DNA from 3 places in the Streptomyces sp. VNUA24 genome. Region 1 is predicted to be linked to each of the others. Evidence: riboswitches for the same ligand, from Rfam matches in the RefSeq annotation. Region 1 holds a riboswitch; each other region holds the start of a gene.
What was found. Region 1 has a riboswitch for thiamine pyrophosphate ahead of PYR72_RS15215 (thiamine ABC transporter substrate-binding protein). Riboswitches for the same ligand answer to the same signal wherever they lie in the genome.

Region 1 (7,467 bases):
CGAGTACCGCATCCACGTCACGGCGGAGAACTACGTCGACGCGGACATCAAGCCGAACCTGATCGCCCCCGCCAAGTCCTGCGGGACCGGGGCGGACGCGCCGCCGTCCGACGCGAAGGGCAGGGGCAAGCCCTCGGAGGACAAGGGCGAGAACAAGGGCAACGGCAAGAGCAAGGGCAACGGCAACGGCAACGGCAACGGCAAGAACGGGGACGAGGAAGAGCCCTCCGAGACCAGGACGTCCCCCACGCCGTCCGCGTCCGAGGGCATCACCCCCGCCGGGTCGAGCGACAACAACGCCCCCTCCCCGGAGGGCGACTCCAGCCTCACCGAGACCGGCGGCGGCTCCAACCTCGCCGAGACCGGGGCCGACTCGAACACCGGCCCGATCGCCGGTGCCGCGGCGGCCCTGGTCGCCCTCGGCGCCGGTGCCGTGTACTACAGCATGCGGCGGCGTGGGGCCTCCACACGCTGATCACCGCTCGTCAGGGCCGTGGCCCGCGCCTCTCCGCGAGGGGCACGGGCCACACGCTCGTCCGGGGCCACTCCCGGCTCGCGAACCTACGCGGCCGGACCGGCTCCCAGCACGACGATCTCGGCCGCGTCGAAGCCCACACCCACCCGGGCCCCGGGCTCCGGCGCGTCCCGCAGCGCGCACGCCGCCTCCAGGCGCGGCGCGCCCTCGGGCTGGAGGTGCACGGTGACATGGGTGCCCCGGAAGGTGCGCGCGGCGACCGTGCAGGGCAAGCCGTCGGCCGCGTCGACCAGGCGCACCCCCGCGGGACGCACGAGCAGCGCGCACGCCCCCTGCGGCGATCCCTCCGGCACCGGCACCTTGCCCCACGCCGTGTCGGCGGCCGCCCCGGTCACGGCGGCCTCGACCACGTTGTCGAAGCCGAGGAACCGGGCCACGAACTCGTCCGCCGGCCGCTGCCACACGTCGAGCGGCGTCCCGGACTGGGCGATCCGTCCGTCCCGCATCACCACGACCCGGTCGGCCAGCGCGAACGCCTCACCCTGGTCATGGGTGACCGCCAGCACGGTCGTCCCCAACTCCGCGAACAGCTCCCGCAGTTCGACGACCAGCCGTTCACGCAACGACCGGTCCAGCTGGCCGAGGGGCTCGTCGAGCATCAGCAGCCGGGGGCGCGGGGCGAGGGCCCGGGCCAGCGCGACGCGCTGCTGCTCGCCGCCGGACAGCTCCCCGACCGGCCGCCGGGCCGCTCCGGGCAGTCCGACCAGCTCCAGCAACTCCTTTACCCGTTCCGCCCGTTCGGCCTTGGCCGCGCCATGCATCCGGGGGCCGAAGGCGACGTTGCCCGCCACGTCCCGCTGCGGGAAGAGCTGATGGTCCTGGAACATCAGACCGACACCGCGCTTGTGCGCGGGCACGCCCGCCTGGTCGTTCCCGGCGAGCAGCACGCGCCCGCCGTCGAGCGGCTGGAGACCGGCGACCACCCGCAGCAGCGTCGACTTGCCGCTGCCGCTGGGCCCGAGCACGCACACGATCTCGTGCTCGGCGACCTCCAGATCGACCGCGTCGAGCACGGGCCGCCCGTCGAACCGTACGGTCGCCTTCTCCAGCCCGAGCAGCATCAGAACTCCCCCGTGCGATCGGTGCGCAGACGTTCCAGCACCAGCAGGGCCACCGCGCACACCACCATCAGAATCGTCGAAAGGGCCATCGCCTGGCCGTAGTTGAGGTCACCGGGGCGGCCGAGCAGCCGGGCCACGGCGACCGGGAGCGTGGGGTTGTCGGCGCGGGCGATGAACACGGTCGCCCCGAACTCCCCGAGCGAGACGGCGAAGGCGAACCCGGCCGCGATCAGCAGGGCCCGCCGCACCATCGGCAGGTCGACCTCGCGCCACACCCGCCACGGCGAGGCCCCGAGCACGGCCGCCGCCTCCCGCAGCCGTTCGTCCACCGCCCGCAGCACGGGCAGCATGATCCGTACGACGAACGGAACGCCCACGAGGGCCTGGGCCAGCGGCACCAGGATCCAGGACGACCTCAGGTCCAGCGGCGGCTCGTCCAGCGCGATCAGGAACCCGAAGCCGACGGTCACCGCGGACACCCCGAGCGGCAGCATGAGCAGCGCGTCGAAGCCCCGGACGAGGCGGCCCGCCCGCCTGGTGAGCGCGGCGGCGGCGAGGCCGCCGACCAGCAGGGCGATTCCGGTCGCGGCGAGCGCGTACTGGAGCGAGTTGCCGATCGCCTCGATCGGGGCCACCAGGAAGATCCCGCTGTCGTCCCTGGTCAGGGCCTTGTAGTAGCCGAATCCGGGCGCGTCGAGGGACCTTGCCACCAGCACGCCCAGCGGCAGCAGGATCAGCACGACGACGGTGCCGAGCACCCCGCCGAGCAGCGCCCACTGCCCTGCCCCGCGGGGCCGCCGGGCCGTGAGCGAGGGGTCGACCAGACGCAGCGCGCTCTCCCGCCGCCGTACGGTCCACGCGTGCACGGCGAGGATCAGCGCCACGGCGACGAACTGCACCAGCGTCAGCACGGCGGCCGCCGGCAGGTCGAAGATCTCCGAGGTCTGCCGGTAGATCTCCACTTCGAGCGTCGAGAAGGTCGGCCCGCCGAGGATCTGCACCACCCCGAAGGAGGTGAACGTGAAGAGGAAGACCATCAGCGCGGCGGCGGCCACGGCGGGCGCGAGCGCCGAGAGCGTCACCCTGCGCCAGGCCGCCAGGGGGGACGCTCCGAGCATCCGCGCGGCCTCCTCCTGCCGCGGGTCCAGCTGCGACCACAGACCGCCCACGGTCCTGACGACGACCGCGTAGTTGAAGAAGACGTGCGCGAGCAGGATCGCCCAGACCGTGGTGTCCAGCCGTACGCCCCACAGCTGGTCGAGCAGGCCGCCCCGTCCGACCAGGGCCAGGAACGCCGTGCCGACGACCACGGTCGGCAGCACGAAGGGCACGGTCACGACCGCCCGCAGCACGTCCTTGCCCCGGAAGTCGAAGCGCGCGAACACATACGCGCCGGGGAGCGCGATCAGCAGGGTGAGCGCGGTCGACACCAGCGCCTGCCAGGTGGTGAACCACAGCACGTGCCGGATCCCGGAGTCCCCCAGCACCTCCCCGACCCGCCCGAGGTCCCAGCTGCCGCCGGTCTTCAGCCCCCGGACGACGATCGCGGCGACGGGGTAGGCGAAGAACAGTCCGAAGAACGCGACGGGCAGGGCCATCAGCCCGAGCCGCGCCGCGCTCCCCCCACTCCTCGCGCTCCCCCCGCGCGCCTCCCGCCGGGGCTCGGCCGCCGTCGGCCCGGGAGGCTCCTTCGCTACTTCAGTACGAGCGAGGTCCATGACTTGACCCATTCGTCACGCTTCTCGGCGATCTTCGCCGGCGCCATGGTCTCCGGGTCCTTCGCGGCCGGTCCGTACTCGGTGAACTCGGCGGGCACGGAGGCGCCCTCGACGACCGGGTACACGAACATGTTGAGCGGCATGTCCTCCTGGAACCTCTTCGAGATCAGGAAGTCGATGAGCGCCTTGCCGCCCTCGGCGTTGCGCGCGTTGCTCAGCAGTCCCGCGAACTCGGTCTGCCGGAAGCAGGTGCCGGTGGCGACCCCGGTGGGCGCGGTCTCGGGACGCGGCTCGGCGTAGATGACCTCGGCGGGCGGGGAGGAGGCGTAGGACACCACGAGGGGCCGGTCGCCGCCCGCCTTCCTGCCGTCCGTCGACCCGGAGAACTCCTGGTAGTACGCCTGCTCCCAGCCGTCCACCACCTTGACGCCGTTGGCCTTGAGCTTCTTCCAGTAGCCCTCCCACCCCCCGTCGCCGTACTTCGCGGCCGTGCCGAGGACGAACCCGAGGCCCGGCGAGGAGGTGGAGGCGTTCTCGGTGACGAGGAGGTTCTTGTACTCGGGCTTGACCAGGTCGTCGAACGTCTGCGGCGGCTCGATCTTCTTCTTGCTGAAGTACGCCTTGTCGTAGTTGACGCAGATGTCACCGGTGTCGACGGGCGTGACCCGGTGCTCGGCCTTGTCCAGCTGGTACTCGGCACCGACCTTGCCGAGCCCCTTGGCCTCGTACGGCTGGAAGAGGCCGTTGTCGAGCGCGCGGGACAGCAGGGTGTTGTCGACGCCGAAGAAGACGTCGCCCTGCGGGTTGTCCTTGGTCAGGATGGCCTGGTTGACGGCCTGGCCCGCGTCCCCGCTCTTGAGGACCTTGACCTTGTAGCCGGACTCCTTCTCGAACGCCTTCAGCACGTCCTTGGAGTAGGTGAAGGAGCCGTGGCTGACGAGCGTGACGGTCTTGGAGCCGGCCCCCGACCCGGCGTCGTCGGAGGACGACGACCCGCACGCGGACAGCGTGACGAGCCCGAGGCCGACGGCCGCGGCGACGGCTGTTCTGATGTGCACTGAAGTCCTCCTGGAAGTGACCAGGAAGAGACGCGGCCCTGCCCGGGACCCTCGGCGGATCCCGGGCAGGGCGCAACAGCTCGAGTGAAGACCGAACTTCCTACCCAGAATGACCTGGGCGAGGTTCAGAGGGTCTGCGGCCCGTTTGCCGCACTCTCAGCGCTGTGGCGCTCCCCTGTCGGAATATGAAGATGTGTACGGGGTCAGACTACCCCGTGGCCGGTTCACGACTCCTGCCGGTGGCCACGAACCGCCCTCTGGCCCCGGCCCCCCTCAGCGGTCTACCGCTCGGTGGCCGCCAGCTGCCCGCACGCGCCGTCGATCTCCTGCCCCCGGGTGTCCCGGACGGTCACCGGCACCCCGTGGGCGGCGATGGCCTCGACGAACGCCTTCTCGTCCTCGGGCCGGGAGGCGGTCCACTTGGACCCCGGAGTGGGGTTCAGCGGGATCAGGTTCACGTGCACCGGCTTGCCCTTGAGCAGCCGGCCCAGCCGGTCACCGCGCCACGCCTGGTCGTTGATGTCCCGGATCAGCGCGTACTCGATCGACAGCCGGCGTCCGGACCTGGCCGTGTACTCCCACCCGGCGTCGAGGACCTCACGCACCTTCCACCGCGTGTTCACGGGGACGAGGGTGTCGCGCAGTTCGTCGTCCGGCGCGTGCAGGGAGATGGCGAGCCGGCACTTGAACCCCTCGTCGGCGAACCGGTGGATGGCGGGCACCAGCCCCACGGTCGACACGGTGATCCCGCGCTGCGACAGCCCCAGCCCGTCCGGCTCCGGATCGGTGAGCCGGCGGATGGCGCCGACGACCCGGTTGTAGTTGGCGAGCGGCTCGCCCATCCCCATGAAGACGATGTTGGACAGCCGGGCGGGCCCTCCGGGGATCTCGCCGTCCCTGAGCGCCCTCATCCCGTCCACGATCTGGTGGACGATCTCGGCGGTGGACAGATTCCGGTCGAGCCCGGCCTGTCCGGTCGCGCAGAACGGGCAGTTCATCCCGCACCCGGCCTGCGAGCTGATGCACATCGTCACCCGGTCCGGGTACCGCATCAGGACCGACTCGACGAGCGTCCCGTCGAACAGCCGCCACAGCGTCTTGCGTGTGGTGTCCTGGTCGGTCGACAGATGCCGCACGACCGTCATCAGCTCCGGAAGCAGCGCCTCCCGCAGCTTCCCGCGCGCGCCCGCGGGGATGTCGGTCCACTGCTCCGGGTCGTGCGCGTACCGCGCGAAGTAGTGCTGCGAGAGCTGCTTGGCGCGAAACGGCTTCTCCCCGATCGCGGCGACAGCCTCCTTCCGCTCGGCAGGCGAAAGATCGGCAAGATGCCGCGGCGGCTTCTTGGCTCCGCGGGGGGCGACGAATGTGAGTTCTCCGGGCTTCGGCATAACCCTCCCAGTGTCGCAGATCCACGGGAGTGACCCGGCGCGCCGGGTTTCGGTCCGCAGGAGAGGGACCCGTGGCGTCCGGCGGCGGGCGTGCCTGCGGCCCGGGGCGGGCCGCAGGCACGAGGGTGCGGTCAGGAGCGGACCGCGTACTTCTCCGAGCACTTCGAGAAGTCGCCCGTCACCACGCACACCCACATCATGTACCCGGTGTCCTCGGGCCGGTCGCCCGTGACGGTCACCGCGTAGGGGGAGGCGTGGCCGCGGCGCGGCCGGTGCCGAGGTGGGCCTCGACGCCGTAGCCGTCCGCGAGGACGTCGTAGGCGCTCAGGGCGTCGCCCGGCTCACCGCCACGGGGGTCCTTCTGCCGGGTGGCGTTCCCCGCCGACTCGCCCCAGGTGTTGTTCCTGACCGAGATGACGGCATCGCCCGAGGAGTTCGTCGAGTAGCCGAAGCCGAAGCTGTCGGCGGCCGTCGCCGTGCCCGCCCCGCCGACCACCGTCGCGGTCGCGGTCGCGACGGCCGGCGTCGCGGCGAGCGCGCCGATCCGCGCCTTCGTAGAGGTGCTCACGATCAGGCCTTGACGCCGATCTTCGAGGAGCACGTCGAGAAGGAGCCCTTCACCACGCACACCCACATCTGCCAGGTGGTGTTCTCGGTGAGGTTGCCGGACGTCTCGTCGGAGGAGTTGGCGCTGTGCCCGCGCGTGGTCGCGATGCGGCCGTCGCTGAGGTGGGCCTCGATGCCGTACCCGTCCGGCAGGATGTCGTCGGTGATCAGCGTGTCACCGGTGGAGCCCCCGCCTTGGAACCGGTGATGTCGGCGTAGCCGAAGCCGAAGCTGTCCTCGGCGGCCGCCGGGCCCGCCCCCGCCACCATCGTGGTGGCCACCACGGCCGGCGCTCCCGCGAACGCTCCGCCCTGGCCTGCATACGTGTCCTCATCTGTGCTCTTCCGTTGGCCCTGCCGCACTTGATCTTGGACTCACACATCCTGCAATGTTCAGGCCAGAACTTTGCGGGCATTTTCTGCCACCTGAGGCGAGAAGCGTCCGGACACGGACGAGGCCCGCCGTCCTCGGACAGCGGGCCTCGTCGGGTGACGGCACCTCGGCGACGTACGAGTCGCGCACGGCAGGGTCAGCCGGACCCCACGAACAGCACCAGCAGCAGCCAAACCACCGGAGCCGTCGGCAGGAGGGAGTCCAGGCGGTCCATGATGCCGCCGTGGCCCGGCAGCAGCGTGCCCATGTCCTTGATGCCGAGGTCCCGCTTGATCATGGACTCGCCGAGGTCGCCCAGCGTGGCGCTGGCCGCAACGGCGAGGCCGAGCAGCAGGCCCTGCCACCAGGCTCCGCCGTCGATGACGAACTCCATGAGCAGCGCGCCCGCCACCATGGCGAAGGCGATGGCGCCGAGCAGGCCCTCGCGGGTCTTGCCGGGGCTGATGCGCGGCGCCAGTTTGTGCGTGCCGAAGCGCCAGCCGACGGCGTACGCGCCCGTGTCGCTGACGACGGTCAGCAGCAGGAACACCATGACCCGCAGCGCCCCGTCGTCGGCGGTGAGCATGAGCGCGACGAACGTGGCCAGGAACGGCACGTAGAAGGCCGCGAAGACCCCCGCCGTGACGTCCTTGAGGTAGTTCTCCGGCGGTTCCGTCATCCGCCAGACGAGGACGGCGAGCGCGGTGAGCGCCATGGCCACCCAGGCGC
Region 2 (7,467 bases), 2.2 Mb from region 1:
ACCTGCCGGTGATCAACCGGGGGGACACGCTGCAGGTCGTGATCGACCCGGAGGCCGCGCCGGCCGAGGCGTCCTCCGCCCGGCCGAGCCCCCTCTTCGTCGTCGGGGACGTCCACGGCTACCTGGACGAGCTGCTCGCCGCGCTCCACGAGAAGGGGCTCGTCGACGAGGCGGGCAACTGGTCGGCGGGCACCGCCCGGCTCTGGTTCCTCGGTGACTTCACCGACCGGGGCCCGGACGGCATCGGCGTCATCGATCTCGTGATGCGCCTATCGGCCGAGGCGGCCGCGGCCGGCGGCTACTGCAAGGCCCTGATGGGCAACCACGAACTGCTGCTGCTCGGCGCCAAGCGGTTCGGCGACACCCCCGTCAACTCCGGCGCGGGCACCGCCACCTTCCAGGCCGCCTGGCTGCTCAACGGCGGCCAGAAGACCGACATGGACCGCCTCCAGGACCACCACCTCCAGTGGATGGCCCGCCTGGACGCCATGGAGGAGGTCGACGGCCACCTCCTGGTGCACTCCGACACCACCGCCTACCGGGACTACGGCGACTCCATCGAGGCCGTCAACGACACCGTCCGCGAGACGATCACGCGCAACGACGCGGACGAGGTCTGGGACCTCTTCCGCAAGTTCACCCGGCGCTTCTCCTTCCGCGACGAGGGCGGCGCCGATGCGGTGCGCTCGCTGCTGGAGACCTACGGCGGTACCCGCATCGTGCACGGCCACAGCCCCATCCCGTACCTGCTGGGCGAGGTCGGCTCGGAGGACGGCGAGGACGGCACGGGTCCCTCGGTCGACGGCCCGTACACCTATGCGGAGGGTCTGGCCGTCGCCATGGACGGCGGCGTGACCATGGCAGGAAAGCTGCTGGTCCAGGAACTCCCGCTGCGCGGCTGAGCCGGCGGCGGGCGGGCGTGGGACGTCGGAAAGACTTCGTCGGCCAGGGGCCGAATTCTTCAAACCCCCTGTCACCGCCCGCCGTCACCGCTCTACCATCGGCTTATCCGTAGCAGGCTCCCCTCCGTTTCTGCCCGACGGCTCGTCAGCATGCCGAGCCACAAGCCCTACGGAGCATCGGGGGATGCACATGAACAGCGTTCCGCAGCACCTGCTCAGTGAGGACCGCCAGGAGTTCGAGCGGATCCTCGGCGAGGTGCTGCGCTCCGCACCACACCGCCCGGAATTCGCCGCCGGCCTCCAGCGGCTCAACACCGAACAGCTGCGCACTATGGCGCTCAACGCCACGGCGATCATCACGGCCGCCGCGGCGACCGAGTACCAGTACTACGTGAAGGTCCGCGACGAGTTCCGCAGCCCGTCCGCGGCCACCGCGCCCGACCAGGAGCGGGCGGCGGCCGGCACCGGCGAACCGGACGGCTCCGCCGTGAACCTCGCGGCCACCGTCGGCGAGGTCACCGAGGCGGCCGGCGCGGGCGCCGGTGCCATCGCCGCGGTACTCGCGCCCGTCCTGGCCGGGACCGCCGCCGTGCTCTTCCTGCTCGTGGGGTACGTCATGAAGGCGCTCGACCCGGAGCGCGCGATAGCCGAGACCCTGCTCACCACCGGGTGGGTCTTCGGCGCGGTCACCGCGGCCGCCATCCTGGTGGCCGCTGTCGGCCTCCTGCTCACCGCCCTGCGCAACAACGCGACCGCCCTCCTGGACGACGGAGCCCGCAACGAACTGAACGAGGAAGTGACCCGGGCCAGGGAAGCCTGGCGCGACACGCTTCTGGAACGGGGCATCCTGCCGTTCCTCCGCGACGCCCTCGCCAACCCGAGCCCGGCTCTGCTGGACGAACCGGACCGGCCGGCTCCGCCCAGCCGTATGCCGCACCTCGGCTACAACCGCCCGAGCTTCAGCAGCAGCCCGGACAGCGGCAGCTCACGCTCCCGGCCCAGCTTCAGCAGCCCGGACTTCACCAGCCCGGACTTCGGCGGGCCGGAACACCAGCCCGAGTAGGACCCGGCGTTCCGGCCGCCGTTCCGGACGGCTGAGGGTCGCTCGGGAGGTCGCCGCCTGACCCGGACCGGTGGCCCCTGTCGCCGCCCGACCCGAGCTGTCGGGGGCGGACCGTGCGGAACCCGCACTCCAGGCGGCGGGTACTTCTGCCGGGCAGCCCCGGCCTGATCGCGCCCCGCGATCATCGGATCAGATGATGCCCGCCCGGCCGGCCGCGGTCACCCAGGCCGGGAACTCGGACAGCAGACGGTCGTACAGTTCCTGGTCGGGGACGGTACCGATGTCGTCCACCGCGAAGAAGCCGACGTTGTCCACACGACGGCCGGGCAGCGTGTCGAAGCGTTCCAGTACGCCGTAGTTGGCCCGCCCCAGTCCCACGAACTGCCAGAAGATCGGCTCCTCGACGGCGTCCCGCAGCTCTCGCTCGATCAGGGCGTCGCGGTAGACACCTCCGTCGGAGAAGAACAGGACCAACGTGGGGGCATCGGCCGGATTCTCCCGGACGTACGTACGAACCTGGGCGATCGCCTTCTGCTCCTCGTTCTGGATGCCGACCGTCCGCATGTCGACCTGGCCTTCCACCAGCCCTCTGGCCGGCTTCTTGCCACGGCGGAAGAGACTGATCTGCCCTACCCGTACATGCAGCTGCAGCCAGGCCGGGAGATCCCCGATGCGCAGGTCGGGCAGCCGCGCCGCGTTCGAGGCGAAGGTCCAGGCCTGCATCTGACCGTCGTCGTCCAACTGCGCGGCAACCGCTGCCATGCGCTCCACGACATCGGCGACGATGCCCTTGGAGTAGAGGAAGGACATGGACCCCGAGGCGTCCAGGACCAGGATGACGCGGGCGGTGACTCCCTCCGCACCGTGCTTTCTGAGGCTGACGGCCACCTGCTCCTTGCGCAGCGACAGGCGCTTGCGCATGTCGACGGGCAAGCGCTCCTCGTCCTTGTCGAGACGCGGGGAGCCTGCCGGACCCGGTGCCGGGGTCGGTGCCGGTGCCGGTGCTGCAGAAGGGGGCGCGGCGGCCGGAACAGCCGCTGCCGTGGCCGGAACAGGTGGCGCGGAAGTCTGGGACACCACGGACGGGTCCGAGGGCGCGTCGTCGACGGTGATACCGAAGTCGGAGGCCAGCCCCGCGAGCCCGGAGGCGTACCCCTGTCCGACCGCGCGGAACTTCCACTGACCCGCCCGCAGATACAGCTCGCCGCCGATGAACGCGGTCTCCGTCCCCGCCTCCATGGCGAACCGCGCGATCTCGGTCCCGGTCCCCGCGTCCCACAGCCGCAAGGTCAGTCCGGGCACCTGTCCGAACGTTCCACCGTCGGCCGAGGCACACAGCAGGACCCGCTCGACCGCCGGTTCGAGCGCACGCAGGTCCACCTCGACCGTGTCGGTCAGGACACCGCCGGCGCTCCGCTTCCCCCGGTGAGCCACGGCGTTCGACGCGTGCCGAGGCTGGTTGTAGAAGACGAAGTCACCGTCGTCGCGAACGCGTCCGACACCGGTGAGCAGCAGGGCCGAGGCATCGACATCGGGTACACCGGGGTCTTCGGACCACGTCAGCTCGACCCGTACCGAGGAAGAATCGACGGGAAGGTTGGCACCTTTGCTCAGTGCTCTCGCTGTCATGGAGGCAGTCTGCCCGCCGAAGGCACGGGAGGGCAGACCTGCCGCGGTCCGCGAGGGTGCGATGCCCCGAGCACCGGGGCATCGCACGCCGGGTCTCACTCCGCCAGCGGCAGATACACCCGGTTCCCGCCCTGCGCGAACTCCTTGGACTTCTGGAGCATCCCCTCGGCGATCTCCTCCTGGGACGCTCCCTCGGCCGCCGCACCGCCGAACCGCTCCGTGATGCTGCGACTGATCTTCATCGAGCAGAACTTCGGCCCGCACATGGAGCAGAAGTGGGCCGTCTTGGCCGGCTCCGCCGGGAGCGTCTCGTCGTGGAACGCACGAGCCGTGTCGGGATCGAGCGCCAGATTGAACTGGTCCTCCCAGCGGAACTCGAAGCGGGCGTCCGACAACGCGTCGTCCCACTCCTGTGCGCCGGGATGCCCCTTGGCCAGGTCCGCCGCATGGGCCGCGATCTTGTAGGTGATGACGCCGGTCTTCACATCGTCACGATCGGGCAGCCCCAGGTGCTCCTTGGGTGTGACGTAGCAGAGCATCGCCGTGCCCCACCAGGCGATCATCGCGGCACCGATGCCCGAGGTGATGTGGTCGTACGCCGGGGCGACGTCCGTGGTCAGCGGGCCGAGCGTATAGAACGGAGCCTCATCGCAGATCTCCTGCTGCAGATCGATGTTCTCCTTGATCTTGTGCATCGGGACATGTCCCGGGCCCTCGATCATCGTCTGTACGTGGAAACTCTTGGCGATCGTGTTGAGTTCCCCGAGCGTGCGCAACTCCGCGAACTGCGCCTCGTCGTTGGCGTCCGCGATCGACCCCGGCCGCAGGCCGTCGCCGAGCGAGTACGTCACGTCGTAGGCGGCGAGGATCTCGCACAGCTCCGCGAAGTTCTCGTACAGGAACGACTCCTTGTGGTGGGCCAGGCACCAGGCCGCCATGATCGAGCCACCGCGCGAGACGATGCCGGTCTTGCGGTTCGCGGTGAGCGGTACATACGCCAGGCGGACGCCCCCGTGGACCGTCATGTAGTCGACGCCCTGCTCGGCCTGCTCGATGACCGTGTCCTTGTAGATCTCCCAGGTCAGCTCCTCGGCCTTGCCGTCGACCTTCTCCAGCGCCTGGTAGAGCGGCACGGTGCCGATGGGGACGGGGGAGTTGCGCAGCACCCACTCGCGGGTGGTGTGGATGTTCCGGCCCGTGGAGAGGTCCATGACCGTGTCGGCGCCCCAGCGGGTCGCCCAGGTCATCTTCTCGACCTCCTCCTCGATGGAGGACGTGACCGCGGAGTTGCCGATGTTGGCGTTGACCTTCACCAGGAACCGCTTGCCGATGATCATCGGCTCGATCTCCGGGTGGTTCACGTTCGCGGGCAGTACGGCCCTGCCCGCCGCGATCTCCTCACGGACGACCTCGGGCGAGACGTTCTCCCGTACGGCCACGTACTCCATCTCGGGCGTGATCTCCCCGCGCCGTGCGTACGCGAGCTGGGTCACCGCCCCGCCGTCGCGGCTCCGGCGTGGCTGACGCGGACGCCCCGGGAACACCGCGTCGAGGTTGCGCAGTCCGCCGCGCGGCGAGGTGTGCTTGATCCCGTCGTCCTCGGGACGCACGGGCCGGCCCGCGTACTCCTCGGTGTCTCCCCGGGCGATGATCCAGTTCTCGCGCACGGGGAGCAGTCCCCGCCGCACATCGGTCTCCACCGCCGGATCGGTGTACGGGCCGGAGGTGTCGTACAGGGTGACAGACCGTCCGTTGGTCAGGTGCACCTGGCGGACCGGCACCCGCAGATCGGGGCGGGAGCCCTCGATGTACGCCTTGTGCCAGCCGATGGACTTCCCGTCCTCCCGGGGCTGTTGGCCCACGGTTGCTTCGCCCTCGGACGAGGCGGATGCCCCGCCCGTCTGGCTGGAGGCAGGCGTGCGTGTGTCCTCGATGGTCATGAGACCTACTCCCTACGCCGGCATTACCCGGTAACAGGTTCAGCGGTCGACGCAGCGATTTCCGCCCGGCGATGTTCCACGTGAAACATCGCGTCTGCGGAGGTCAGCGCCCTCTCAGCCCGGTGCTCCGAGCTCCCGCGTGTGCAAAGGTGCCTCCACGCTAGCGGCAGATGTGGCGCGGTGAACAGTGGGCATCGCTCGTTCTTGCGATGATCGGTCGGTGACCACGACGCAGCAGCCTCCGCCTCCGCCCCCCGAGCCGCCCCATGGCCATGGCCCCGGAAGCGGTCATGGCCATGGATCCGACGGCGGCCACGGCTACGGCCCGGGGGGCGGCCGCGGCTCCGGCGACGGGCACGGCCACGGCCCGTCCTCCGGCGGCCACGGCCACTCCCACAGCCACGGCCCGGCCGCTCCCGTCTCGCAGCACCTGCGCAAGGTCATCGCGGCGGTGCTGATCCCCTTCGCGACCGCGGTCGTCGTGGGCCTCGTCGTGCTCTGGCCCGGTGGCGCCCCCGCGCACGAGCGCACCGGCGTGGGCTTCGACCGGCAGACGCAGCAGGCCACGGTGACGAAGGTCGACGAGGTCGACTGCTCGTCGGTGAACGCCTCGGGCGATTCCCCGACCGGCGACACCTCCACGGCCGAGGGCTCGTCCGCCCAGCAGCAGGCCAACGGCACCTGCAAGAAGGCCACGATCCGCGTCGACACCGGCGACGACAAGGGCCGTACGTTCACGGAGATCGTGCAGCCGGACCAGTCGCGCCAGTTGGAGCAGGGGCAGGAGGTCGTGGTCGCGTACGAGCCCGCCGCGCCCAAGGACCTGCAGTACTCGGTCACCGATGTGAACCGGAAGCTCCCGATGGCCCTGCTCGCCGGGATCTTCGCCCTCGCCGTCGTGGTGGTGGGCCGGATGCGGGGTGTCATGGCCCTGGTGGCGCTGGCCATCAGCTTCATGGTGCTGACCCTCTTCATCCTGCCGGCCATCCTCCAGGGCTCGAACCCCCTGCTGGTGGCGGTGATCGGGGCCAGCGCCATCATGCTGATCGCCCTGTACATGTGTCATGGGCTCTCGGCCCGGACGTCCGTGGCGGTGATCGGCACCCTGATCTCGCTGCTGCTGATCGGCCTGCTGGGGTCGGGATTCATCGGCTGGGCCTATCTGACCGGCAACACCGACGACAACACCGGTCTGATCCACGGGCTGTACCCGACGATCGACATGAGCGGCCTGCTGCTGGCGGGCGTCATCATCGGCTCGCTCGGCGTGCTCGACGACGTGACGGTCACCCAGACCTCGGCGGTCTGGGAACTGCACGAGGCCAATCCGGCGATGGGCTGGCGCGGGCTATACCGCGCCGGCATCCGGATCGGCAGGGACCACATCGCTTCGGTGGTCAACACCCTCGTCCTCGCCTACGCCGGTGCCGCGCTGCCCCTGCTGCTGCTCTTCTCGATCGCGCAGAGCAGTGTCGGCACGGTCGCCAACAGCGAACTCGTCGCGGAGGAGATCGTGCGCACCCTCGTCGGCTCGATCGGTCTGGTGGCGTCGGTGCCGGTGACCACCGCGCTGGCCGCCCTGGTCGTCTCGGCCGACCGCCCGGGTACCCCCGAAGCGGCCGCCGTGCCCGCCCCGGCGCGTGGGGGACGGGGCCGCCGCCGCAAGCGCTGAAGCGTTACGGCACCCCGGCGCCGTAACGGTTCATCCCGCGCTCTGTTCCTCCGCCAGGATGCGGTCCAGGGCCTCGTCGAGCAGCGTGTCGAAGTCGGCGAGGGAACGCTCCTGCCCCAGCGGCACGAGCTTGTCCGTACGGTCCAGGAAGGCCACCAGCGGCGCCGTGCCGACCCGGAACACGGCCTGGTCGGAGCCCACCTGAAGCCGGATCAGGACCTCGCCGAACGTCTCCGGGTCGGCGGGTGCGATGTGCACGTC
Region 3 (7,467 bases), 4.6 Mb from region 1:
CGGTGGCCGCGGCGGGGGTGGACTGCGGGCGGACGAACACGTCGTCCTCGTGGTCGTCGTCGAGCGGGTCGTCGCCCCGGCGGTACGTTCCGGCAGCCGTCGGGTCCAGGTCCATGGACTCCAGGGCCGGGTCCTGGCGGTCCGGCTCGCCGCGCCGCCGCTTCTTGCCCGCCTTCGGGAAACCCGCCCGGGCCGGCTTGGCGCCGTCCCCGCCCTCGTCGGAGCGCGGGCGGACCGCCCAGCCCGCCTCGAAGCCGCGGCGGAACGACAGGGTCACGTACGTCTGCCCGACCGCGAAGGTGATGGCGCCCAGCGCGATGACGATCACGTTCGGGATGAGCACACCGAGGACCACGCACAGGAAACCGGCGAAGGCGAGCAGTCGCCAGCGCAGCCGCGCCTTGTACTGCAGCAGCACCTCGCCCAGCAGCCACAGCGCGACGACACCGAACGCGATGTAGAGGACCGTCCAGCCCATGTACGCCCCTCTCCCTGTGGCCGCAACGCAGTGTGTCGTACGCGAGTGCGACCGGTCTAGGCCCGTGGTGGATGGTGCGGGCCCAGGTTCTCGTAGATTTCCAGAGTCGCGGTGGAGTTGTTCAGGGTGATGAAGTGGAGCCCGGGGACTCCCTCGTCCAGCAGCCTCGCGCAGAACTCCGTGGCGAACTCGATGCCAATGGAGCGTACAGCGGCCGGATCGTCTTTGGCTGTGACGATCCGCTCTTTCAGGGCGTTCGGGATGGCGGCGTTACTGAGTTGCGGCAACCGTTCCAGCATCTTCACGCTGGTGACGGGCATGACCTCGGGAATCACGGGCGTCTCGCAGCCGGCCTTCGCCACCGCGTCCCTCAGACGCAGGTACGACTCCGGCTGGAAGAACATCTGCGTGATCGCGTAGTCGGCGCCGGCGCGGCACTTGTCGACGAAGCGCGCCACGTCGCTGTCCCAGTCCGGGGAGCGCGGGTGCATCTCGGGGAAGGCCGCGACACCCACGCAGAAGTCGCCCGACTCCTTGATGAGCTGGACGAGTTCGGCGGCGTACGTCAGGCCCTGCGGGTGCGCGACCCACTCGCCCATGGGGTCGCCGGGCGGGTCGCCGCGGACCGCGAGCATGTTGCGGATCCCTGCGTCGGCGTACTGGCCGATGATGTTGCGCAGTTCGGCGACGGAATGGCTGACGGCCGTGAGGTGCGCGACCGGGGTGAGCGTGGTGTCGGCGGCGATCTGCTCGGTGGCCTTCACCGTGCCGGCGCGGGTGGAGCCGCCGGCGCCGTACGTCACGGAGACGAAGCTGGGTGCGACCGCCTCGATCCTGCGCAGGGCGTTCCACAGGTTCCGCTCGCCCTTCTCCGTCTTGGGCGCCCAGAACTCGAAGGAGTACGTGGTCCTGCCCGTGGCGAGCATCTCCCGCACGGTGCGTGCGTGATCAGTCCTGGTCGAAGCGGTTCCTAGGGCCATACCGGCAGGTTAGTCAGGTCGGGGCCGTCCCCCAACCAGAGCGGGGGATTTTGTCCGGTTTGCCGACCAGCTGTCCACGCCTTGGACAGCCGTGGGCAGGGCGGGCCGGTCAGAGGGCGCGCAGGCGCTTGCCGAACTCGGCCGCGGCGGCCCCGGGGTCGTCGGCCTCGGTGAGGGCCCGGACGATGACGACCCGGCGGGCGCCCGCCTCGACGACCTCGTCGAGGTTGCCGAGGTCGATGCCGCCGATGGCGAACCAGGGGCGGTCGGTGCCCAGACCGGCGGTGTACCGCACGAGGTCGAGGCCGGGGGCGTGGCGGCCGGGCTTGGTGGGGGTGGGCCAGCAGGGGCCCGTGCAGAAGTAGTCCACGCCCTCCTGGACGGCAGCGGCGGCGGCCTCCTCCTCGGCGTGCGTGGAGCGGCCCACCAGGACACGGTCACCGAGGACGGCGCGGGCGGCCGGGACCGGAAGGTCGCCCTGGCCGAGGTGGAGCACGTCCGCGCCGATGGCGTGGGCGACGTCCGCGCGGTCGTTGACGGCGAGCAGCCTGCCGTGCCGGCGGCAGGCGTCCGCGAGGACCTGGAGGTGCTCCAGCTCCTCGGCGGCCTCCATGCCCTTGTCGCGCAGCTGCACGATGTCCACACCGCCACCCAGGACCGCGTCCAGGAACTCCGGGAGGTCGCCCTGGCGCTTGCGGGCGTCCGTGCAGAGGTAGAGCCGGGCGTCGGCGAGCCGGGCGGCTGCGTCGGGCATACGAGGGTCCCCCGTCGGGCGGTGCGCCGCCGGCACGGCGGGACGGGGGCCACGCCCCTCGCGGGCCATGGCTCCCGTACGCCGTCCGGGCGACTGCTTCGGTGTCTGTCCAGGTGTCGCGCGTTCGGCTGCCGCGCGTCTCAGGTGGTGCGAGCGTTCCCGGTGGGCCGGGTCAGACGGCGAGCGCCTGGGCGCGGCGCTTCACCTCCGTGCCGCGATTCTCGCTCAGGGCCTGGGCCGGCGTGCCGGGCAGGCTCGGGTCCGGAGTGAAGAGCCACTCCAGCATCTCCTCGTCGGTGAAGCCGTCGTCCCGCAGCAGGGTCAGGGTGCCGGTCAGGCCCTTGACCACCTTGTCCTCGTCGATGAAGGCGGCGGGGACGTGCAGTGCGCGGTTCTCACCCCGGCGTACGGCGATGAGCTGGCCTTCCTTCACCAGCTGCCGCACCCGGGTCACCTCGACGTCCAGCATCTCTGCGATGTCGGGGAGGGTCAGCCACGCGGGGACGAGAGCATCGATCTTTGCGTCAATCTCGGTCACGTCTCCAAGACTGCCATCTGGGACTGACAGTGGGTAGCCGGGGCGCCCGTGGCCGGCTCTAGAGCGCCGCCGCCTTCAGGGGCCGGGCCGGGTCCCGGAGCAGTTCGGGGTCCACCGGCGTGCCCGCCTCGATCAGGCGGCGGCCCTGGGCCAGGTCCCGGGGGCGGCCCACGGCCAGCAGGGCGACCAGCCGGCCTTCGCGGAGCCAGCACACCGACCAGGCGGCACCGGCGGGGTCGCCGCGCCGGACCGTGGTGTCGGCCGAGGCGTGGTCACCGGCGTACTGCACGAAGCGGCCGAACTGCTCGGACCAGAAGTAGGGAACCGGGTCGTAGGGCCCGGGGGTCTCGCCGACGATGTTCGCGGCGACCGTGCGGGGGCCCTGGAGGGCGTTGTCCCAGTGGTGGACGAGGAGGCGCCGGCCGTAGCGGCCCGAGGGGAAGGAGGCGCAGTCGCCGACCGCGTAGACGTCCGGCGCGGAGGCGCGCAGGTGGTCGTCGGCCACCACCTCGCCGTGCGCGCCCAGCTCGATGCCGGAGCCCTGCAGCCAGGCCGTGGCCGGGCGGGCACCGATCCCGACGACGACCGCGCCGGCCGGCACGCGGGTGCCGTCGTCCAGGACCACCGTCCCGGGCTCGACGCGCGCCACGCGCGCGTGGGTGCGCAGGGTGGTCCCGCTGTCGGCGTACCAGGCGGTCATCGGCGCGGCCACCTCCGCCGGGAGCGCGCCCGCGAGCGGGCGGTCGGCCGCCTCGACGACCGTCACGGCGCAGCCCGCCTCGCGCGCGGCCGTGGCGAACTCGGCGCCGATCCAGCCCGCGCCGACGACCACGATGTCGTGCTGCCGGGCCAGTACGGGCCGCAGCCGTTCGGCGTCGTCCAGGGTCCGCAGCAGATGCACCCCGGGCACGCCCTCGGCGCCGGGCAGCATGACCGGTTCCGCGCCGGTCGCGAGGACGAGGACGTCGTAGGGGACGGGTCCGGCGGGCGTGTCGAGCGCGTGGTCGGCGGGGCGCAGACCGGACACCTCGCGGCCCAGCAGGAGTTCGATGCCGAGCGCCTCGAAGTCGACGTCGAAGGCGGAGCCCTCGGCCTTGCCGAGCAGGACGGCCTTCGACAACGGCGGGCGGTCGTACGGCTGATGGGGCTCGGCCCCGATCAGTGTCACGTCACCGGTGAAGCCCTGTTCGCGCAGCGCGACCGCGGTCTGCACACCCGCCATGCCCGCGCCCACCACGACCACGCGCCGCGTCGGCGTCCCGCCCCTGTGCCGCATCTGCTCGCTCACCCGGTCACCATAGACAACCGGCATCCGCTCGGTCAGCCGGTGGGGCGACGGTCACGCCCCCATGACCTCCTCCCCCGCGATCTCCTCCACCACGCTCGTCCCGCTGCCCGGCCGCGACTCCCACTCCCAGGTCTCCTCCAGCCGGACGCGCCCGTCGGGCAGTTCGACCACCAGCGAGGCGCAGTGCCCGGACGCGGTGGTCCCGTCGGTCTTCAGCTGCACGTACCGGAAGTCCAGCCGGTCCCCCGCGCGCGTGCCCACGAGACGGCCGCGCACGACGTCGCCGCCCGCGTACTCGGCCCAGATCTGGCCGTCCTTCTCGTGGTACCAGAACCGGGTGCGGGTGCCCACCTGGCCGGGGGCCTGGTCGGCGACGGGGGCGAGGACGAGACCGTCGAGCGAGCGGGCCATGGGACGAGGCTCCCTTTCTGAGGCGAACGGCGAGGGCTAGGGTGGGCCACCGTAGAGCACTCGCGGGAGCCCGGACGCACCGGGCTGAGAGGGAGGCTGGCGGCCTCCGACCGTACGAACCTGATCCGGGTCATGCCGGCGAAGGGAGGGGCTGGACGCCCATGTCGCGTACGCACACGTCAGACGTCCTCGTCGTGGGGGGCGGAATCATCGGGCTCGTGACGGCGTGGCGGGCCGCGCTGCGCGGGTTCACGACGGCCGTGGTCGATCCCGAGCCGGGCGGCGGGGCCGCGCAGGTGGCGGCCGGGATGCTCGCCGCCGTCACCGAACTGCACTACGGCGAGCAGACGCTGCTGGGACTCAACGTGGAGTCCGCGCGCCGCTATCCGGCGTTCGTGGCCGAGCTGACGGAGGCGACCGGCCTCGACCTCGGCTACCGCCGCTGCGGCACGCTCGCCGTCGCGCTGGACGCCGACGACCGGGCCCATCTGCGCGAACTGCACGCCCTGCAGCGCCGGTCGGGCCTGGACCCGGAGTGGCTGAGCGGCCGCGACTGCCGCCGGCTGGAGCCGATGCTCGCACCGGGGGTGCGGGGCGGACTGCGGGCCGACGGGGACCACCAGATCGACCCGAGGCGGCTCTCCAGGGCCCTCGTCGCGGCCTGCGGGCGGGCCGGCGTGGTCTTCCACCGCACGCGGGCCGAGGAGCTGACGGTGGACCGGGAACGGGCCACCGGGGTCCGCACCCGCGAGGACGACCGGCTGTCCGCGGGGCGGGTCGTCCTCGCCGCCGGCAGTCTCAGCGGGCGGCTCGCCGGGGTCCCGGACGACGTGGTGCCGCCGGTGCGGCCGGTGAAGGGACAGGTGCTGCGGCTGACCGTACCGGGGCCGTACGCGCCCTTCCTGAGCCGTACCGTGCGGGCCGTGGTGCGCGGCAGCCACGTCTATCTGGTGCCGCGCGAGAACGGCGAACTCGTCGTCGGCGCGACCAGCGAGGAACAGGGCTGGGACACCACGGTCACCGCGGGCGGGGTGTACGAACTGCTGCGGGACGCCCATGAGCTGGTGCCCGGGATCACCGAACTGCCGCTCACCGAGACCCGCGCGGGCCTGCGCCCCGCGTCCCCGGACAACGCGCCGCTCCTCGGACCCACCGGGCTCGACGGCCTGATCCTCGCCACGGGGCACCACCGCAACGGGGTGCTCCTCACCCCGGTCACCGGCGACGTCCTGGCGCATGTGCTGACCACCGGCGAACTGCCGGAGGAGGCACGCGACTTCACACCGCTGCGGTTCCGCGCCGGCGCGGCCCGCCGACTCATGGAGCAGCCCGTATGAACACCACCGGGACCCTGACCGTGCTCGTGAACGGGGAGCGCCGGCTGATCGCTCCCGGCACGGCGCTGGACGCCCTGGTGCGCACGCTCGCCCCGTCGCCCTCCGGTGTCGCCGCCGCGCTCAACGAAACCGTCGTCCCGCGCGCGCGGTGGACGACCACCGCCCTCGCCGAGGGGGACCGCGTCGAGGTCCTCACCGCCGTCCAAGGAGGCTGACCGCATGGCAGACGACCCCTTCGTCCTCGGCGGTACGACCTACTCGTCCCGTCTGATCATGGGCACCGGCGGAGCGGCCGGGCTGGACGTGCTGGAGCGCGCGCTGGTGGCCTCCGGCACGGAGCTGACGACCGTGGCGATGCGCCGCGTGAACGCGTCCGTGCACGGCTCGGTGCTGTCCGTGCTCGACCGGCTCGGCATCCGGGTGCTGCCCAACACGGCCGGCTGTTTCACGGCGGGCGAGGCCGTGCTGACGGCCCGCCTCGCGCGGGAGGCGCTCGGCACGTCGCTGGTCAAGCTGGAGGTGATCGCCGACGAGCGCACGCTGCTGCCCGATCCGATCGAGCTGCTCGACGCCGCCGAGACACTCGTCGACGACGGTTTCACCGTGCTGCCGTACACGAACGACGATCCGGTGCTCGCGCGGAAGCTGGAGGACGTGGGCTGTGCCGCGATCATGCCGCTCGGTTCGCCGATCGGGTCGGGGCTCGGCATCCGCAATCCGCACAACTTCCAGCTGATCGTGGAGCACGCGGGCGTACCGGTGATCCTCGACGCGGGCGCGGGGACGGCGTCGGACGTCGCTCTCGCGATGGAGCTGGGGTGCGCCGGGGTGATGCTCGCCTCCGCCGTGACCCGGGCCCAGGAGCCGGTCCTCATGGCGGAGGGCATGCGGCACGCGGTGGAGGCGGGCCGGCTGGCGTACCGGGCGGGCCGCATCCCCCGCCGGCACTTTGCCGAGGCGTCGTCGCCGGGCGAGGGGCTGGCCCGGCTGGATCCGGAGCGCCCCGCGTTCTGAGCCGGATCCCCCTCCGTATCCCACTCCGCCCCGTGTCCCACTCCGCCCCGCCGTCACCCGAACAGCCGAACGAATACCGTCGCGCGTGCGCCCGTCACGGGCCTTCGGCCCGGGTCACAGCTCTGCTGCAGTACGGCCCCGGTGCCGTGCGGCCCGTGGGCCCGCGGGCGGCGGCTCGTACACTCGCCTGCGTGGACACGACCCTTCAGGACCCGCTTGTCGGCCAGGTGCTCGACGGCCGGTATCGAGTCGAGGCGCGGATCGCGGTCGGCGGGATGGCCACGGTCTACCGGACCGTGGACACCCGCCTCGACCGCGTGCTCGCGCTCAAGGTGATGCATCCGACGCTGGCCGCGGACCGGACGTTCGTCGAGCGGTTCATACGCGAGGCCAAGTCGGTGGCCCGGCTGTCCCACCCGAACGTGGTGGGGGTCTACGACCAGGGCACGGACGGCTCGTACGTCTATCTCGCGATGGAGTACGTGGCCGGCTGCACCCTTCGTGACGTGCTGCGCGACCGGGGGGCGCTGCAGCCCCGCGCGGCGCTGGACATCCTGGAACCGGTGCTCGCCGCGCTCGGCGCCGCGCACCGCGCCGGGTTCGTGCACCGGGACATGAAGCCGGAGAACGTGCTGATAGGGGACGACGGCCGGGTCAAGGTCGCCGA

Region 2: linked by a shared signal. The riboswitch ahead of thiC (phosphomethylpyrimidine synthase ThiC) and the one ahead of PYR72_RS15215 (thiamine ABC transporter substrate-binding protein) in region 1 are both predicted to bind thiamine pyrophosphate.
Region 3: linked by a shared signal. The riboswitch ahead of thiO (glycine oxidase ThiO) and the one ahead of PYR72_RS15215 (thiamine ABC transporter substrate-binding protein) in region 1 are both predicted to bind thiamine pyrophosphate.

What each region holds. Positions count from the first base shown of each region.
Region 1 is NZ_CP119143.1:3,674,376-3,681,842, forward strand. Features, by position in the region: gene PYR72_RS15200 (LAETG motif-containing sortase-dependent surface protein) at 1-475, shown strand, start outside; gene PYR72_RS15205 (ABC transporter ATP-binding protein) at 562-1,596, opposite strand; gene PYR72_RS15210 (iron ABC transporter permease) at 1,596-3,194, opposite strand; gene PYR72_RS15215 (thiamine ABC transporter substrate-binding protein) at 3,290-4,372, opposite strand; TPP riboswitch at 4,452-4,559, opposite strand; gene rlmN (23S rRNA (adenine(2503)-C(2))-methyltransferase RlmN) at 4,654-5,760, opposite strand; gene PYR72_RS15225 (hypothetical protein) at 5,996-6,328, opposite strand; gene PYR72_RS15230 (hypothetical protein) at 6,338-6,574, shown strand; gene PYR72_RS15235 (phosphatidate cytidylyltransferase) at 6,896-7,467, opposite strand, start outside.
Region 2 is NZ_CP119143.1:5,858,503-5,865,969, reverse strand. Features, by position in the region: gene PYR72_RS25000 (metallophosphoesterase) at 1-902, shown strand, start outside; gene PYR72_RS24995 (hypothetical protein) at 1,087-1,965, shown strand; gene PYR72_RS24990 (VWA domain-containing protein) at 2,155-3,594, opposite strand; gene thiC (phosphomethylpyrimidine synthase ThiC) at 3,690-5,534, opposite strand; TPP riboswitch at 5,527-5,683, opposite strand; gene PYR72_RS24980 (YibE/F family protein) at 5,755-7,206, shown strand; gene PYR72_RS24975 (SsgA family sporulation/cell division regulator) at 7,237-7,467, opposite strand, start outside.
Region 3 is NZ_CP119143.1:8,283,300-8,290,766, reverse strand. Features, by position in the region: gene PYR72_RS35545 (hypothetical protein) at 1-478, opposite strand, end outside; gene metF (methylenetetrahydrofolate reductase [NAD(P)H]) at 535-1,458, opposite strand; gene thiE (thiamine phosphate synthase) at 1,568-2,212, opposite strand; gene PYR72_RS35530 (Rv2175c family DNA-binding protein) at 2,385-2,750, opposite strand; gene PYR72_RS35525 (FAD-dependent oxidoreductase) at 2,809-4,026, opposite strand; gene PYR72_RS35520 (hypothetical protein) at 4,090-4,449, opposite strand; TPP riboswitch at 4,502-4,613, shown strand; gene thiO (glycine oxidase ThiO) at 4,611-5,786, shown strand; gene thiS (sulfur carrier protein ThiS) at 5,801-6,001, shown strand; gene PYR72_RS35505 (thiazole synthase) at 6,006-6,800, shown strand; gene pknB (Stk1 family PASTA domain-containing Ser/Thr kinase) at 6,992-7,467, shown strand, end outside.